DNA from 2 places in the Luteibacter sp. 3190 genome. Region 2 is predicted to be linked to the other one. Evidence: riboswitches for the same ligand, from Rfam matches in the RefSeq annotation. Region 2 holds a riboswitch; the other holds the start of a gene.
The links. Region 2 has a riboswitch for cobalamin ahead of J2X58_RS15505 (ribonucleoside-diphosphate reductase subunit alpha). Riboswitches for the same ligand answer to the same signal wherever they lie in the genome.

Region 1 (5,906 bases), 240 kb from region 2:
GCGGCGCGAACACCGCGACGAGCGACAGCGTGATCGACACCACGGTGAAACCGATCTCGCGCACGCCTTCGAGCGCGGCGTCCATCGGCTTCGCCCCGTTCTCCATGTGGCGGACGATGTTCTCGATGACCACGATGGCGTCGTCGACCACGAAGCCGATGCAGAGCACCAGCGCCATCAGCGACATCGTGTTCAGCGTATAGCCCAGCGACCACATGATGACGAACGCACCGGCGAGCGAGAGCGGCACGCTCAGCGTCGCGATCAGCGTCGGTCCCACGCGACGCAGGAACACCATCATCACCAGCACCACCATCACGATGCTGATCAGCAGGGCCACCTTGACCTCGTGCAGCGCCGACTGCGTCGTCTGCGTCAGGTCGAAGATCGGCGTGACCTGCGCATCGGCGGGCAACAGCGAGCGGAAACGCGGCAGCGCCGCGCGGATGGCCTCGGCCGTGGCGATGGAATTGGCTTCCGGCCGCTTGCTGATCTGCATGGTCACGGAGCGTTCGCCCTGGAACCAGGCCTTCTGGTACTGGTCCTGCTGCCCGCTGTAGACCTTCGCGATGTCGGACAGCCGCACGGGGATGCCGTTGCGCACGGAGATCAGGATGTTGCCGAAGTCCGACGGGTTGCGCAGGCCGTCGTTCGCCACGACGGTCATCTGGCTGTTGCCGTCGGACAGCACGCCCTGGGGCGAGGTGACGTTTGCGGCGTGCAGGGCGTTGGACACGTCGTTGGTCGTCAGCCCCTTCGCCGACAGCGCGTTCGTGTCCAGCTCGATGCGCACCGCATGCGGCGTGCCGCCGAACACCTGCACGCGCGAAACGCCCTCGATCTGCGCCACGGACGGCGCGATCAGCGTATCGACGACATCGTAGAGCTTGTCGGGCGGCATCGTCTTCGACGTCATCGCCACGAGTAGCACCGGGATCTGGCCGGTGTCGAACTTGAAGTACTGCGGCGGCGTCGGCATGCCCGCCGGCAGGTCGGCCGCGGCGGCGTTGATCGCGGCCTGGACGTCGCGGGCCGCGGCATCCGTCGAGCGATCGAGGTTGAAGCGCACCCGCACGAACCCGGCGTTCTCCGAGCTGTTCGAGTACATCTGGTCGACGCCGGGGATCTGCCCCAGATGGCGCTCCAGGGGGGCGATGACGGTCGAGGCCATCGTCTGCGCGTTGGCGCCCGGCATCTGGACGCTGACGAACACCGCCGGCACCTCGATCGACGGCAGGGCCGCCACACCGAGGAGCATGTATGCGATGGCGCCGGCCAGCGTCAGGCCCGCCGCGAGCAGCGAGGTGCCGATGGGCCGGCGGATGAATGGTGCGAAAAAGTTCACGACACTTCCTGTGATCGCGGGAAGACACCCCGCGCCCGCGAACTTTATGACTTCATGCGCGTTTCGTCGCGTGTGCCTTTAGTGGGGCCCCTGCCGGAAGGCAGGGGTGCCCCGTTCCGGATCGGTCTCAGCGCACCGGCGAATAGCGGACCGTCAGGTAATACGTCCGCCCCAGCTGGTTGTAGTACGAGGCGGTCTCATAGCGCTTGTCGGCCACGTTGGCGACCCGACCCTGCACGCTCCACGCCGTGTCCAGGTGCCAGGTGGCGCGCAGGTCGGCCGTCGCGTAGCCGCCGAGACGGCGGGTGTTGGCCGCGTCGTCGTAGCTGTAGCCGGCCGAGTACACCGAACCGCCGACGGTGACGGGACCGAGGTCCTTATCGAGGTCGACGCGCGCGATGCGGCGCGGGCGGCGGGCGAGCAGGTTGTCCTTCTGGACGCCGTCGTCGCGGTTCTCCGGCTGCTGGAACGTCAGGTAGCCGCGCACGTGCCAGCCGTCGACATCGGCGCCGACCTGGCCCTCGAGGCCGCGGATGCGCGCCTTGCTCACGTTGATCGGGAGGAAGTTCGCGTCGAAGCCGATCAGGTCGTCCACCGTGGTCTGGTACGCGTTGACCGCCCAGTTCCACACGCCGGGACGGGCGGACAGGCCGATCTCGGCGGTCCGCGACTTCTCCGGCTTCAGGTCGACCGGCGCGCCGTACGGGTAGAACTCGTCGTTGAAGGTCGGCGCATGGAACGCCGTGCCGTACGAGGCCGTGACTTTCATGCCGTTGTCGAAGCGGAAGCCGTAAGCCGCCGAGCCGGTGGTGTGGTTGCCGAACTGCGTGTTGTGGTCGTGGCGCGCCGAGAGCTGGATCTCGTGAGGCCCGAACACGCCCTGGTAGAGGGCGAACACGCCCGTGTTGTTACGGGTGTCCTTGAGGTAATCCGTATCGCTCTTGAGCTTTTCCTGCTGGTAGTCGACGCCGACCGAGAGCGTCTGGTCCTTCGCCAGCGTGAAGTCGTTCTGCCAGGTGGCCTGGTTGCGCTTCGAATACAGATAACCCACGCGCGCCTTGTCGACACCGTAATCGACGAAGTCGAGCGTCTTGTCCGCGCCGTCGAGGTAATTGTCCGCGCGATCCTGGTTCTGGCCGAGGCTCAGCGACATGCGCCAGTCGGTCATCGCATCGAAGGCGAGCTTCGCGCCGGCCACCTGCTGCGAGCGGCGGGTGAAGTTCTGGAAGTCGCCGTCGTATTCGATGTCGCCCTTGCTGCGCAGCCAGCTGCCCGTCAACTCGGTGCCGTCGTCCCAGCGGTAGCCGCCCGAGAGCGCGCCGTTGTACGTGCGGTAGGCGTCGTGGTCGGGCTCGTCGGTGAAGCAGCCCTGGAACGCCGTGCCCGCGCCGATGCGGCAGGCATTGATGCCCGAGGTGTACTGGCCGCCGAGGCTGGCGTTGTACCAGGCGTGTTGCGTGCCGCCGGAGATCCCGACCTGTCCTGCCGTGTAACCGTGGCTGCCGCCGGTGACGGAGAGCGACGGTGTCGGCGCCTCGCCGGCCTGCCCGTGACGGGTGAAGATCTGGATGACGCCGCCGATGGCGTCGGAGCCGTAGAGCGACGAACGCGGCCCGCGGACGACCTCGATGCGGTCGATCTGGTCGACGGGCAGCTGCTCGTAGGCGGGCAGGCCCGCACCCACGGTACCGACGCGGACACCGTCGACGAGCACCAGCGTGTGCGCGGAGTTCGTGCCGCGCATGAACAGCGAGGTCTGCTGGCCGATGCCGCCGGTGTTGGCCACGTTGACCCCTGGCAGGCCCGTGAGCAGATCGCGCAGCTCGACCGGCTGCAGGCGCTCGATGTCCTCGCGCGTGATCACGGTGACCGGTGCGAGCACGTCGTCCACCGGCGTCGGCGCGCGGTTGGCGGTCACCACCACGGCATCGAGCTGATCGGGGGTGTCCGCGGCGTGCGCCATGGCGATGGACGACAGCAGGGCCGTCGCGAGCAGGGTCTTCTTCATGGAACCGTCTTCCTCCGCCGCGTGACGCGGCCATACGAAAGGTCGCGCGAGGAGGACGGGCAGCGAACGGCGAACGGGAGGCAAGACCCGGCGGCTGTCCGGATCCGCCCTCCGCGAATCGACCGAAACAGGAGCGCCCGCCAGACAAGGGGCGGGTCGCTTCATCGGGCCGGTCTCCGGACTCGCGCGTGCCAGGACTGGCCGGAACCGGTGCCTTCCCGCTTTCGCAGTGGCGCATGACCGGTTCCACGGGGCCCCTGACCGGGACCAGCCGTCGACGCTTACCGTTGCGGGGGCAGTGCCGGCCTTGCCACGAACGACGTGGCGCACCGGCTTCCCGTTTCATCCCCTGGCCGACGCCAGCGGGACACCCGAACGGCGCGGATGCTACCGCGCAGGGCCCCGAAAGTCACTGCGCCGACGGGTAGGAGCGGACCTGGCCGCGATTCACGTAAACGTTTACCGCACGATGGCAGATAACAAGCAAGCCCTTGAAAAAGCGCAAGTTGTTGTGATGAGGCTTAACATGCACTTGACCATCGCAAAATGATTCGATTACAACCGTAACAGATTGCCGTAAGGGGGCGATTTATTACGCCACGGGGAGAATGCGTCCCGGCGGCTGGATTTCCCGGGAGGGGAACAGGCTGGCGAGACGTGGTTTACGGCAATCGAGAACAACGTCCGGTCCGCGCTTTGTGACCGGCTTTTCTTGCAGTTTCCTGGGGAGACAAACATGCAACGTTCCGACTATCGCGCCGTAGCGATCCGCCGTTCCGCCCTCTGTTCAGCCCTCGCGCTCTGCTTCGCGAGCGGTGCCGTCCTGGCCCAGTCCAATGCGTCGGGTAATGTCTTCGGTCGCGTCGCGCAGCCGGAAGGTGCCGTCGTGCACCTGCAGAACCTCGATACCGGCCTCACGCGCGACGTCGGCGTCGACGCCGACGGTCGCTACCGTGCCAGCTCGCTTCCGGTCGGCCGCTACCGCGTGTCCGTCGAACGCAATGGCCAGACCGCCGAGACGCGCGACAACGTGCAGGTGAGCCTGGGCGGCGTCGACGTATCGTTCGGTGGCGCGGTCGCCAGCAGTGGCGAAGCCCAGACGCTCGAAGGCGTCCAGGTCACCGGCAACGCGCTGCCCGCCATCGACGTCTCGCAGGTCGACTCGCGCACGGTGCTGACGTCCGAGCAGCTGCAGAAGCTGCCGCTCGCCCGCGACGTGACCGCCGCGGCGCTGCTCGCGCCCGGCGTGATCTCCGGCGACAGCCGCTACGGCAACGTCGCTTCGTTCGGCGGTTCGTCGGCATCCGAGAACCAGTACTACATCAACGGCTACGCGGTCACGAACGCGCTGACGGGCCTCGGCTTCACCAGCCTGCCGTACGACGCGATCGACCAGCAGCAGATCTTCACGGGTGGTTACGGCGCCGAATACGGCCGTTCGACCGGCGGCGTGATCAACATCGTGACGAAGCGCGGCGGCAACGAATGGAAGGGCGGCGTCGGCATGTATTTCCAGCCGGCCGGCCTGCGCCAGAGCCCGCGCAACATCTATCGCAAGAACGGCACGCTCTACCAGACGCGTTCCGGCAACAAGAGCACCGATACGCAGTACACCGGCTACATCAGCGGTCCGCTCATCAAGGACAAGCTGTTCCTGTTCGCGGCGGGTGACTTCACCCGTTCGAACAGCAAGTCGACCAGCGTCATCACCGCGCCGCAGAAGACCTACCAGGAGAACAAGGCCACGAAGTGGATGGCCAAGATCGACTGGAACATCACCGACAACCACCTCCTCGAGGTGACGGGTCTCGGCGACAAGACGAACACCGAGCGCAGCATCTACAAGTACGACTACGCGACGGGCCACCGCGCGGCGTACCTCGGCGTCGACAATCTGAAGAACTTCGACGCCGGCCCGGGTTCCGCGCCCGGCGGCGACGTCTACATCGGCAAGTACACCGGCTACCTCACCGACGACCTGACGGTGACGGCGCTGTACGGTCACACGAAGACCCGCCACGAGCGCAACCTCGGCTACGCTGCGAGTGCGAAGTGCCCGTGGATCACCGACAGCCGCTCGGTGAACGTGCCCATCGTCGGCTGCGGCCTGGTGAACGGTACCGTGCTCGGCGAAGGCGCCGAGGACAAGACGCACGGCTACCGCCTCGACGTCGAGTACCGCATCGGCGACCACGACGTCCGCGTCGGTGTCGACAACCAGACCCTCGAATCGTACGCCGGCAACATCTACGAAGGCGGCTATCGCTGGGTCTACCAGGACGCCGGCGAAGTGCCGAACCGTCCGGACATCGTGCCGCCGCCCGGCGACGACTACTTCGTCGAGAAGCGCCTGTTCCAGACCGGCGCGGGCGTGAAGACCGAGCAGGAAGCGCAGTACATCGAAGACCACTGGCAGATGACCGATCGCTTCATGCTGTACCTCGGTCTGCGTAACGAACAGTTCAAGAACATCAACGGCGAAGGCGCGACGTACGTCAAGCAGCGCCACCAGCTCGCACCGCGCATCGGCGCGACCTGGGACGTGTTCGGCGA
Region 2 (5,906 bases):
ACCCGTTATGTTGCACCGCCGCATAACGGGTAGGAGCGCGCCTCGCGCGCGACATCTTTTGAGGCGGCGAGCAACAGGCCCCGTTGCTCTTCGCGAAAAGATGTCGCGCGCAGGGCGCGCTCCTACTATCGCGCTGTCAAAACGACTGGTCGAACGCCACCTCGCCCTGCACGCCCACCTGGTAGGAGGAGACGCGCCGCTCGAAGAAATTGGTCAGTTCCTGGACGTCCTGCAGGTCCATGAAGTCGAACGGGTTCTTCGCGCCGTACTTCTTCGGCATGTCGAGCTGGACCAGGCGCTGGTCGGCGCAGTATTCGAGGTACTGGCGCATGTCGTTGACCGAAAGACCGGCCACGCCGCCCGAGAGCACGTCGGCCGCGAACTGCGTTTCGCAGGCGATCGCGTCTTCCAGCATCGCCTCGACCTGCTGGCGCATCTCGTCGTCGAAGAGGTCCGGTTCCTGCTCGCGCACGGTGCGCACGACCTCGAACGCGAACGCCATGTGGCCGGACTCGTCGCGGAACACCCAGTTGGTGCCCGAGGCGAGGCCGTGCAGCAGACCGCGCGAACGCAGGTAGTACACGTAGGCGAACGCGGCGAAGAAGAACAGGCCTTCGATGCACGCGGCGAAGCAGATCAGGTTGAGGAGGAACTGACGGCGATGCTCGCGCGTCTCCAGGCGATTGAGGTCCTGGATCGAGTCGATCCACTTGAAGCAGAACTCGCCCTTCTGGCGGATCGAGGGGATGCTTTCGATCGCCGCGAACGCCTTGTTTCGCTCGGCCGGCTCGGGGATGTAGGTGTCCAGTAGCGTGAGGTAGAACTGCACGTGCAGCGCTTCCTCGTACAGCTGGCGCGAGAGGAACATGCGCGCCTCGGGCGAATTCACGTGCTGGTACAGGTTGAGCACCAGGTTGTTCGACACGATCGTGTCGCCCGTGGCGAAGAACGCCACGAGGCGATGGATCAGGTGACGGTCCGCGTCGGACATCTTCGACTTCAGGTCGGTGACGTCGAGCGAGAAGTCCACCTCCTCCACCGTCCACGTGTTGCGGATCGCGGCACGATACATCTCGTAGAACTGCGGGTATTTCATCGGCCGCAGCGTGAGCTCGAAGCCGGGATCGAGGATGTGGGTGTCGCGGGTGATGGGAGAAGCGGACATGGATGTGGGGCCTCGGAATTCGAAAAAGGTGCTGCTGGGAGATGGGAGAAGGGAAGTGGGGGCGCTGCGCTCGGCAGTCCGACGGGGCCGGTGGCGCTACATGAGCCTCACCGGAACCCTCGGGCGATCGTCCATGCGCCCCCCATTCCCATCCCCCAGCCCCGGCTTTACTGGCAGGCTTCGCAGTACTCGGGGTTCTCGAGCGAGCAGAACACCGCGGCTTCCGCCTGTTCCTGCGCGTCCTTCGACGGCGCGACGGGTGCCGGCGCGGCGGCCGTGGAACTGACCGTCGTCTTCGCGATACGGGTGGCCGGCCGCGAGCGCAGGTAGTAGGTCGTCTTGATGCCGGCCTTCCACGCGTACATGTACATGGACGACAGCTGCCCGATGTTCGGGTTCTCCATGAACAGGTTCAGCGACTGGCTCTGGTCGATGTATGCGCCGCGCGCGGCGGCCAGGTCGATCAGGGCCTTCTGCGGCAGCTCCCACGTGGTGCGATACACCGCGCGCAGCTCGGCCGGGATCGCGGCGATGCCCTGCACGGAGCCTTCGGCCAGCTTGATCTGGTCGCGGATGTCCGCGGTCCACAGGCCGAGCGTCTTGAGCTCCTCGACGAGGTAACGGTTGACGACGAGGAAGTCGCCCGACAGCGTCTCGCGCTTGAAGAGGTTGGACACCTGCGGCTCGATGCATTCGTAGCAGCCGGCGATCGAGGCGATCGTCGCGGTCGGCGCGATGGCGATCAGCAGCGAGTTGCGCAGGCCCTTCGCCTTGATGTTCTCGCGTAGCTTCGCCCAGCGGTCGTCCTTTCCGGTCGGCGTCGCGGCCGGCCAGTAGTCGAACTGCAGCTCGCCGTTGGCGGCGCGGCTCTCGTCGAAGCCCGGGTGGGCGCCGTCGCGTTCGGCGATCTCGTTCGACATCGACAGCGCGTGGAAGTAGATCTCCTCCTGGATGCGCGTCGACAGCGCGCGTGCCTCGTCCGAATCGAACGGCAGGCGCAGCTTGAAGAAGACGTCCTGCAGGCCCATCACGCCGAGGCCGACCGGGCGCCACTTCAGGTTCGCCGTCTTCGCCGTGGCGATCGGATAGAAGTTCAGGTCGATCACGCGGTTGAGCTGGCGCACGGCGGTGCGCACGGTCGCGGCGAGCTTGTCGAAGTCGAACGCGCCGTCGACCACATGGCGGGCGAGATTCACGGAGCCGAGGTTGCACACCGCGGTCTCGTTCTCGTTGGTCACCTCGAGGATCTCGGTGCACAGGTTCGACAGGTGGATGACGTTCTTCGCCAGCGCCGTCTGGTTGCTGGTGGCGTTCGAGCGGTCCTTGAACGTCATCCAGCCGTTACCCGTCTGCGCGAGCGAGCGCAGCATGCGGGCATAGAGTTCGCGTGCCTTGATCGACTTGACGGCGAGGCCATCGGCCTCCGCCTTCTCGTAGGCGGCGTCGAAGGCCGGACCCCAGGTGTCGACGAAGTGCGGCACGATCTTGGGATCGAACAGCGACCAGTCGCCGTCGGTCTCCACGCGGCGCATGAAGAGGTCGGGCACCCAGTTGGCGAGGTTGAGGTTGTGCGTGCGGCGCGCGTCGTCGCCGGTGTTCTCGCGCAGCTCGAGGAATTCCTCGATGTCCGCGTGCCACGATTCGAGGTACACGCAGGCGGCGCCCTTGCGCTTGCCGCCCTGGTTCACCGCGGCGACGGAAGCGTCCAGCGTCTTCAGCCACGGCACGAGGCCGTTCGAATGACCGTTGGTGCCCTTGATCAGGGAACCGCGCGAACGGATGCGCGAGTAGGCGAGGCCGATGCCACCGGCGAACTTGGACAGCTGTGCGACGTCGCCGTACTTGGCGTAGATCGACTCCAGCGCGTCCTGCGGCGAATCGAGCAGGAAGCACGACGAGAGCTGCTCGTGCGCGGTGCCGGCGTTGAACAGCGTCGGCGAGCTGGCGAGGTATTCCAGCGACGACAGCATGCGGTACAGCTCGAGCGTCTCGGCCACGTCGTTGCCGCCGAGCGCGCAGGCGATGCGCATGAAGAAGTACTGCGGCGTCTCGATGACGAACCGCTTCGTCGGGTGGCGCAGCAGGTAGCGGTCGTAGACCGTGCGCAGGCCGAAGTATTCGAAGCGGCGCGAGGCGGAGGTATCGACGGCGTCGTTGAGCTTGCGCGCGTTCACCTGCACGAAATCGCGGAGGCGCTCGTTGAGGATGCCCAGCTCGAAGCCGGTCGAGATCGACTGCGAGAACGAGTGGATGTCCTGGCCCGACACTTCCTTGTCGACGAAGGCGGCGAGCAGGCGCGCGGCGAGCTGGCCGTACTCCGGCTCCTCGGCGGTGAGCGCCGCCGCGGTGCGGATCGAGAGCTGGTCGAGCTCCTGGGTGGTCGCGCCGTCGTAGAGGCCGCCGATCGTCTTCAGCGCCACGCGCATGGGGTCGACCGCGAACAGTCCGTCGGCGCTGCGCGTCACCGCGCGCACGATCTTGTTCACGTCCACGGCTTCCTGGCCGCCGTTGCGCTTGGTCACGCGCATCTGGCCCGGGTTGTGCGGGGGTGTCAGGGCAAAGGCCGGCGGCGCGTCGTTGCGGTAGCCGGCGGCCGGCGCCGTGCCGGCGGCCGTGGTCGAAGTGGTGACGGCGGCGTCGGCCGTCTCGGTGCGCTCGCGCGCGGAGGAATCCATCGTGATCGTCATTGGCGTGCCCCAGGGCCGTGTCCGGACTCCCGTTCCCTCGAACGGGTCTCGACGCGGTTCGGGCCGGGCGGAAAGGGTCGCGACGGAGCGCGCACGAAGGCGCTCCGGTCCGCGACGTGCCTCCCCGCGGAAGCCGTCACCACGAATCGGCGCCGCGCTGGGCACCGACTGTCGGCAGGTCTTCGGACTCGTGGACGAGGGCCTTCGGGCCGACCTAGCCCGTCGCTTCCCAGCCCCCGGAGGGCCAGTGCTGATGACGGGGTCGTTTCCACTTACCGCTGCGGGGCAGTTCCGGATTCGCACCGGATTCCCTTTTAAGTCCGACGGGCAGTCGCGCCTCGCCGGACACCAACGCGACACACGATATAGGCGGACCTGCGGTGGGTCAACACAAGATGTGGGGTCACCTGCTATGTCCCTGATACGCCTCGCCGTGCCTCCCTTCGCGCGATGTGAAGGTCGTCTACACAAAGTTGACCGGGGTCCGACGATAAACTGTGAACTTCTTTTTGCGGACCCATAGAGGCCCGATGCCCCCGTCGCTCGCGCTGCAGGACCACAGCCTCATCTCCCGGTCGCTCGATTCGCTTCCTTATGGATTCGTGGCGCTTTCTCCCGCCGGGGACATCCTGTACGCGAACGCGTGGGCCGCCGGCCGGATGCCCGAAGGGGGCTTCCTGTCGATGTGGAACGCCGAGGGGCGTGAACGCGTCGAAGCGGCTCTGGCCGCGCCCGATGAAGACACCGCGCGCGGCTTCCAGATCGCGACCGCGACCGGTGGCCCGTGGCGGGTCGCTTTCGAAGCCTGGAACGATCAGGCCCTCGGGCCGGTGGTGCTCGGGACCTTCCAGCCCGCGGGCGCGGTCGATGGTGGCTGGACCCAGGGCGACGGCGACATGGCACTGGGGATCACCCACGGCCAGCTCCGCCAGGCCCAGAAGATGGACGCCATCGGCAAACTGACCGGCGGCGTCGCGCACGACTTCAACAATCTGCTGCAGGTCATCAGCGGCAACCTCCAGCTGCTCGGGGCGGACATCGCCGGCAACGCGCGCGCCGAGCGCCGCGTCGCCAACGCCATGGCCGGCGTCACGCGCGGCACGAAGCTCGCCGCCCAGCTGCTCGCCTTCGGCCGACGCCAGCCGCTCGCGCCCAAGGTGGTGAACATCGGCCGTTTCGTCCGCGACATGGACGACCTGCTCCGGCGCGCGCTCGGCGAGGCCATCGAGGTGGAAACCGTGGTCGCGGGCGGCCTGTGGAACACGCTCATCGATCCGGGCAACGTGGAGAACGCGCTGCTCAACCTGGCGATCAATGCCCGCGACGCGATGGAAGGGCAGGGCAAGCTCACGATCGAGGCGGGCAACGCGCTGCTGGACGCGACCTACGCGGACGCCCATGGCGACCTGCGTCCGGGCCAGTACGTGATGATCGCGGTGACCGATACCGGCACCGGCATCCCCCCGGAGATCATCGAGCAGGTCTTCGAACCGTTCTTCACGACCAAGCCCGAAGGACGGGGCACGGGCCTCGGCCTGTCCATGGTGTACGGATTCGTCAAGCAGTCCGGCGGTCACGTGAAGATCTACAGCGAACCCGGCCACGGCACCACCGTGAAGATCTACCTGCCGCGTTCGACGCAGAGCGAGGACCGCGTCGTCGCGGTCGAGGAGGAAGGCGTGCGTGGTGGTGACGAAACCGTGCTGGTCGTGGAAGACGACGACGCCGTGCGCGAGACCGTCGTCGGCATGCTCGGCGACCTCGGCTATCGCGTGCTCAAGGCGCGCGACGCGCAGAGCGCGCTCTCGATCATCGAAAGCGGTATCGCGATCGATCTCCTGTTCACCGACGTCGTCATGCCCGGCACGCTGCGCAGTCCCGAGCTGGCGCGCAAGGCGGTCGAGCGGCAGCCCGGCATCGCCGTGCTCTTCACTTCCGGCTATACCGAGAACGCGATCGTCCACGGCGGCCGTCTCGACGAGGGCGTCGAGCTGCTGAGCAAGCCCTATACGCGCGATCAGCTGGCGCGCCGTGTCCGTCACGTGCTCGCCACG

Region 1: linked by a shared signal. The riboswitch ahead of J2X58_RS14495 (TonB-dependent receptor) and the one ahead of J2X58_RS15505 (ribonucleoside-diphosphate reductase subunit alpha) in region 2 are both predicted to bind cobalamin.

The regions. Positions count from the first base shown of each region.
Region 1 is NZ_JAVDUO010000003.1:357,160-363,065, forward strand. It holds gene J2X58_RS14490 (efflux RND transporter permease subunit) at 1-1,345, opposite strand, end outside; gene J2X58_RS14495 (TonB-dependent receptor) at 1,473-3,353, opposite strand; cobalamin riboswitch at 3,503-3,743, opposite strand; gene J2X58_RS14500 (TonB-dependent receptor) at 4,090-5,906, shown strand, end outside.
Region 2 is NZ_JAVDUO010000003.1:596,504-602,409, forward strand. It holds gene J2X58_RS15500 (ribonucleotide-diphosphate reductase subunit beta) at 137-1,165, opposite strand; gene J2X58_RS15505 (ribonucleoside-diphosphate reductase subunit alpha) at 1,333-3,840, opposite strand; cobalamin riboswitch at 4,008-4,220, opposite strand; gene J2X58_RS15510 (response regulator) at 4,383-5,906, shown strand, end outside.